Linked DNA regions of Pararhizobium sp. A13. The protein of the gene in region 1 interacts with the protein of each later gene in a pairwise test. Links are inferred from orthologs where the notes say so. Each region holds a gene or a part of one and is shown on either strand. Other genes may lie near its edges.

What was found.
Region 2: the proteins of ptsN (region 1) and WI754_RS05170 interact in binary tests that used the Escherichia coli proteins (3 or more experiments, as listed by UniProt). The link is inferred for Pararhizobium sp. A13 from one-to-one orthologs.

What each region holds. Positions count from the first base shown.
Region 1 is NZ_CP149510.1:1,460,233-1,463,369, reverse strand. Bases 81-2,898 are described here. They hold ptsN (PTS IIA-like nitrogen regulatory protein PtsN), read left to right. Parts: upstream 81-1,166; coding sequence 1,167-1,631; downstream 1,632-2,898. Other genes in these bases: WI754_RS07035 (hypothetical protein), read left to right, coding at 2,749-2,898; WI754_RS07040 (SDR family NAD(P)-dependent oxidoreductase), read left to right, coding at 1,950-2,717; raiA (ribosome-associated translation inhibitor RaiA), read left to right, coding at 418-993; rpoN (RNA polymerase factor sigma-54), read left to right, coding at 81-102. In the rest of the region: more of rpoN, read left to right, coding at 1-80; more of WI754_RS07035, read left to right, coding at 2,899-3,129. UniProt on the Escherichia coli protein: Seems to have a role in regulating nitrogen assimilation.
Region 2 is NZ_CP149510.1:1,090,335-1,093,929, reverse strand. Bases 313-3,588 are described here. They hold WI754_RS05170 (sensor histidine kinase KdpD), read right to left. Parts: upstream 3,222-3,588; coding sequence 513-3,221; downstream 313-512. Other genes in these bases: kdpC (potassium-transporting ATPase subunit KdpC), read right to left, coding at 3,287-3,588; WI754_RS05175 (response regulator transcription factor), read right to left, coding at 313-516. Outside these bases: more of WI754_RS05175, read right to left, coding at 1-312; more of kdpC, read right to left, coding at 3,589-3,595. UniProt on the Escherichia coli protein: Member of the two-component regulatory system KdpD/KdpE involved in the regulation of the kdp operon. KdpD may function as a membrane-associated protein kinase that phosphorylates KdpE in response to environmental signals.

The DNA.
Region 1 (3,137 bases):
ATCGCCCGCCGGACGGTGGCGAAATATCGCGAGGCGATGAACATCCCCTCCTCGGTCCAGCGCCGCCGGGAAAAACGGGCGATGGCCAAGGTCTCGGCCTGACCAGGCGACTTGCGGAGTGCAGGGCGGCTCCGTGCGTGCCACCAAAGGCACGTCCCGGACGTTGTCCCCGTTATCCCAGCATTCAACAGGACTGACGCCCGCAATCCCGACCTTGTTAACTCTTCGTTTGACTTTTCGAACAACCTGAAGTATGAGGCGGCCGCAATGGACAAGGGCATTAGAGCCCGCCGGAAACATATCCCTCCAAATCCTGGCCTTTGTGACGCAAAATTCGCTTGCGTGCGTGAAATGCTTGGATGACGGATGCGGTTGGAATAGACTGGCTGCGCAAATCACGAAGAGAGAGGAAACTCCATGAGTGTGCGTGTATCCGGTAAACATATGGAAATCGGCGAAGCGTTCCGTCTGCGGATCGAAGACCAGATCGAACAGGCCGTAACCAAATATTTTGACGGAGGATATTCAAGCCAGGTCACCGTGGAAAAGTCTGGATCCCGTTTCAGCGCCGATTGCAAGATACACCTGGATTCAGGCGCTGCCTTGCAGGCCAACGGCCAGGCGAATGACCCGCAAGCTGCGTTCGACGCGGCATCCGAGCGGATTGCCAAACGCATCCGCCGGTACAAGCGCAAGCTCAAGGATCACCACAATGGCAATGGTCATGCAGGATTTGCCGAAGTAGCCTACACCGTGATGGATTCAGTGCCCGATGAAGACGACGAGCTTCCGGATAATTATGCACCGACGATCGTCGCGGAAAGTTCAAAACAACTGAAGACGATGTCTGTCGCAAACGCCGTGATGGCGCTCGACATGACAGACGAACCCGTCCTGATGTTCCGTAGCCCTGGCAATGAGCAGTTGAATATCGTCTATCGACGCAACGATGGAAACATTGGCTGGATCGATGCAGCCAATATCAAGGGCTGAGTGGATCAGATTGAGTACCGGCTCGCCGGTGCTCAATCGACCGCTTTTTTCTGGTGGTGGATGCAGGCAAGACCGTTGACGGTCCGTCAGGAACCACCGAGAAAGATGGATGGAGGCCGCGTCCGGCATTGCCTGCCGAATGCGGTTTCCACCGGCGAACGAGGACAAAAAGAATGGCATTGGCAGGTTTGCTGCAGCAGAATGCGATACTTCCGGCCATGAAGGCCAATTCAAAGAAGCAGTTGCTTCAGGAATTGGCGGCAAAAGCATCCAAAATCACTGGACTTCCCGAACGGGAAATTTTCGACGTCATTCTCCAGCGTGAGCGATTGGGTTCTACCGGTGTCGGCAACGGCATCGCGATCCCCCATGGCAAGCTCGCCCACCTGTCGTCGATCGTCGGCATTTTCGCGCGGCTGGAATCTCCGGTCGATTTCGAAGCGCTGGACGACCAGCCGGTCGACCTCGTCTTCCTGCTTCTGGCGCCCGAAGGCGCCGGCGCCGATCATCTGAAGGCGCTGTCGCGGATCGCCCGTGTTCTGCGCGATCCCGAAATGGTCGCCAAGCTGCGGGCAACGGATTCCGCCTCCGGCATCTACGCATTCCTCAGCGACGACCAGGCCTCCAACGCGGCCTGATCACTGTCTCAATACAGCTTCTGCTGGTTGAGGTGGTCTATGAATATGCGGAAGCGTTCCGCCTGGCTGGAAATGGCCAGGCGCCGGTCAATATTCTTTCGGTGAAAGTGCGCGTACCTCCGGAAATTCCAATCGTTTCGCCGATCGACGCATCGCTGTGGCGAGGGTGAGCCGCACGGTGTTGTGCTGCTGCAGTGTCAGCCATTGGGCTGGCAGTGGGATGGGACCTTCGTTTCTATTTCCGTATCCCTCATGGGATATCGACAGCCGCCCCGCCGTCAACAATAATCCTCGCAACGAAAAACGAGGAGAACGGCGATGGCTGGCAGACTTTCCGGAAAGACGGCATTGATCAGCGGCGGAGCGGGAGGCTGCGGGCTCGCGGCTTCCCAGCTTTTCGCCCGAGAAGGCGCCCGCGTCGGCATTGTCGACCTGCCGCGCAGCAAGGGCGAGGAGGTGGCAGCGGCAATCCGCGCCGAGGGCGGGCAGGCGGTCTTCGCGCCGGCGGACGTGTCCGTATCGTCCGAGGTGAAATCGGCGGTCAAAGCCGTCGAGGACGCGTTCGGCAATATCACCGTTCTCTTCAATCATGCGGGCATTTTGGCCGTCGGGCCGTTCCTTGAGACCGAGGAAGACGAGTGGGATCGGCTGATGGCTGTCAATGTGCGCTCGATGTTCCTGATGACCAAGGCCGTGCTGCCCGGCATGCTGGCCGCAGGCGGCGGCAGCATCGTCTCCACATCCTCGATCTCGGCTGTCGCCGCGACGCCGATGGAGGTGCTCTACGACACGACCAAGGGCGCCTGCCATATGTTCGCCCGCGCCATTGCCGTCGAGTTCCGCGACCGCGGCATCCGCTCCAACGCCGTCTGCCCCGGCTTTATCGCCACTGATCACGGCAAGCGAGAGTTGGTGGGTCTGACAAAATATGGCGTCGATGTCTCCGACGCGGCAATCGCCGCCCAGCAGGGCCGGATGTGCGATCCGATGGAAGTGGCGCAGGCAGCGCTGTTCCTGGCAAGCGACGAATCCAGCTTCGTCAACGGCACGCATCTTTTCGTCGACAATTGTTTTACGGCAGTTTGAGAAACACAGCCGAATCCCAGGGAATAAATCCGTGCCTGACAAATGGATTATCGGCTTAGTGCTCGCGATTATTTTACTTACGCCAATATTCCGGCGTACACAGGCAATTTTTCTTAGAAAGAAATGGAGACCAATCGATACCACTATTTCAAGGAGTTATATCGCTGGATCAGGCGAGGCCAATGCGGTGTTTGTCATCGTCAGATACATTGTTGATGGCCAATTCTACAGCGCCACGATCGACACAAACACGATGGATGAATTCAACTACCGCACTGGAAATCCGATCTCCTTGCTTGTTAACCCGAGGAAGCCCGGAAGCTGCATCATCGATGTCGATTATGACGGCCTCTTGGACAGGTTAGCGAATTGGTTGGCGAGCAATCTCATCAGACTGCAACAGAGAGGCTAGCCAAGGGC
Region 2 (3,595 bases), 370 kb from region 1 along the record:
GGCGTGCTGCACCAGGATGCGCAGGATATCGTATTCCTTCGGCGACAGCTTCACCTCGCGGCCATCGACCTTGACGATGCGCTTGACCAGATCGACGGAAAGGCCGCCGGTCTGGAACAGCGGTTTCTCGCCCTGCTGCTGCAGCCGGTGGCGCAGCGCCACGCGGATGCGCGCCACCAGTTCGTTCATGCCGAAGGGTTTGGTCACATAATCGTCGGCACCGAGTTCCAATGCCTTGACGATCCCGGCTTCGTCGGTCCGGCTCGACAGGATGACGATGGGCAGCGTCAGGCCCTCTTCGCGCCAGCCCCTCAGGAGGTCGTGGCCCGGTACATCCGGCAGACCCAGATCGAGCAGGATCAGATCGGGTTGCTCGATCCTGACCATTTCCTTCGCGGCCTTGCCGTTGCCCGCTTCGCTGACGGCATAGTCCTGTGTCGCCAGGCCGACGCGCAGCAGCCGGCGAATGGGTGGCTCGTCGTCAACGACCAGGATTTTGACGGCCGACAGGGTCATTTCATGTCCTTCAGATTGGGCGCATCCGGCAAGAGCGGCAGGCTGACGGTGAAGACGGCGCCGGAACGGTCCGTCCTGTTCTCAGCGGCGATGGTCCCGCCCATTGCCTCGATAAAGCCGCGGCAGATCGACAGGCCAAGCCCGGTTCCGGCCCGGACGTGATCACCTTTGCGCACCCTATAAAACGTATCGAAGACCCGCTCGAGATCACCGGGAGGGATGCCTGGCCCCTCATCGGAAACCCTGAGAAGAACGCGTGCGCCATCGGTTTCCGCCTGAACGCCGACGGTCGAACCATCAGGGGCATATTTGGCGGCGTTGTCGAGCAGGTTAAACAGTACCTGCTCGAACAGGACGGGATCGACCCTGACCATGGGCAACTCGGCGGGAACGCGAACATCGACCTCGTGATGAGCCAGAATCTTGCTCGCCCTGCGCAAGGCGCTGCCGGCGATATCGCCGATATAATGGAACGCCGCATTCGGCTCCATCGCACCGGACTCGATCCGGGTCATGTCGAGAAGGTTGGCGATGAAACGGTTCAGCCGCTCCGATTCGTCCGTCACCGTCGTCAACAGTTCGAAGCGGTCCCCTTCCGGCAGCACGGACTGGTAGTCCCGCAGGGTGCCGGCAGCACCCATGATGGCCGCCAAGGGTGTCTTCAGGTCGTGCGAGATAGACGTCAGCAGCGCCGAGCGAAGCTTGCCGGCTTCCTCGGCCAGCCGCGCATTGTCGACATCAGCGACAAGCTGGACACGCTCGATGGCAAGCGCCGCCTGATCGGCCAGCGCATCGAGCAGCCGCTGTTGTTCCGGCGTGAGCAGTGGCCCTTGCCGGTCGTTGTCGAGACCGATGACGCCGACGGCGGCGCGTGCGGTGCGGAGCGGCACGTAGAGCCGTTTGGCTCCCGGAAGCGTATCGGCGCCGCGTCCGGCAGCGCGATTGTGTTCCCAGGCCCAGCGCGCCGCGGCGATATCGGCGTCATCCAGCGTGTCATCCGGTGGATAGCCGGCTTTCACGGCAATCGTCCCGTCTTCCGGCAGAAGCAGCACGACGCGCACTTTCAGCATGGAAGCGAGCTGAAATGCCGTCGCCCAGAGCACGTCGTCCAGCGTGCCGGTGCCCGCCAGCTTCTTGCTGAAAAGATAAAGGTCCTCGGTGGTTCGGGCACGCAGGCGTGCCGCTGCCGCCTGACGCTGCACGCTCGCGGTCAGATTGCTGGCGACGATCGCCACCACGAAGAAAAAGACGAAGGCGACGACACTTTCCGGATCGCCGATCACGAATGTGTAAAGCGGCGCAAGGAAGAAGAAATTCAAGGCGAGCGCACCGATGACGCTCGAATAGAGGGCCGGCTTCAAGCCTTCCGTTACCGCCGTGGTCAGAACCGCCATCAGAAAGACCAGCGCGATGTTGCGCACATCGAGCGACTGGTCGAGCAGAAAACCCACGCCCAGCGCGCAGCCGACATAGAGTGTCGCCAGCACATAGGGCCTGATCTTGAACTGCACTGGCGTCGGCACCGTCCTGACGCCCGTTGCGACCGGATCGCCCTCACGGTCATCCCCAGCAATGACATGAACGCTGATATCGCCTGCGCTGCGGATGAGCTTGTCGGTCACCGAACCCTGGAGCCACTGCCGCCAGCGAGATTTTTTGGGGCTGCCGACAATGATATGGGTGACATTGCTTGCCGCTGCGTGGCGGACGATTTCCTCGGCCTCATCGGAGCCCGGTCGGGTGATTGCCTCGCCGCCCAGATGTTCCGCGAGACGCAGGGTCGCGGCGATCCTGTCGCGCGCGGCTTCAGGCAAATGCACGGACCTTGCCGTCTCCACGTAAAGCGCCACCCAGGGCGCACGCAGGCGGTCGGCAAGCCGGGCGGCATAGCGCACCAAAGACGCGCAGCGCGGATGATCGTCGATGCAGACAAGCACCCGGTCGCCGGCCGCCCAGGGACCGGAGATAGCATGCGCCTGCATGTGGGTCAGCAATTGTTCATCGACCCGCTGGGCCGTGCGGCGAAGCGCCAGTTCGCGCAACGCTGTCAGGTTTCCGGGCGAGAAATAATTCTCGAGCGCCCGTTGCGCCGTCTTCGGCACATAGACTTTGCCGTCATGCAGCCGCTTGATCAGGTCATCCGGCGTCAGGTCGATGATTTCGACGTCGTCGGCCCGATCGATGATCGAATCGGGAACCGTTTCGCGCACCCTGATACGGGTGATCTGGGCGACGACGTCGTTCAGGCTTTCGACATGCTGGATGTTGAGCGTCGAATAGACGTCGATGCCGCGCGAGAGCAGTTCCTTCACATCCATGTAGCGCTTGGGGTGGCGGCTGCCGGGCGCATTGGTGTGCGCCAGTTCGTCGACGAGGACCAGGGCGGGACGTCGTGCAAGGATGGCATCGATGTCCATTTCATCGAGACGACGGCCCTTATACTCGACGCTCGAGCGCGGGATGACCTCCAGGCCATCGACCAGCGCCTGGGTTTCCTTGCGGCCGTGGGTCTCGACCACGCCGACGACGACATCGACGCCGTCAGCTTTCCGCGCATGGGCGGAGGTGAGCATTTCAAAGGTCTTGCCGACGCCGGGGGCCGCTCCCAGAAAGATTTTCAGGCGGCCGCGGCTTTCCCGCTCCGCCCGCTGTAAAAGCGCATCCGGTGATGGCCTGCCATCCATGTCGCGGCTGTCGTCTCGCATGAAGCGTTCAGTCTTTCTCCGTCTCGGACGGAAAGCAGCCGAATGCCGCTTTCCGCCCGGCACCATCAGGGCGAAACAGCTTTATCAAGTGCCATGTTCAGCGCCAAGACGTTGACGGCCGGTTCGCCGAGAATCCCGAGTTCGCGAGCCTCGACGGCCTGATCGACCAGTGTGCGGACCTGACCTTCGTCCATGCCGCGCGCCTTGGCGACGCGCGGCACCTGGAAATAGGCCGCTTCCGGCGTGATATGCGGATCGAGGCCGCTGCCCGATGCGGTGACCAGATCCATCGGGACCGCGACACCAGGGTTGGTGGCTTTCAGAGCTTCCGCTTCCGCCTTGATCCGGTCGAGCAGCTTCGGATTGGTCGGGCC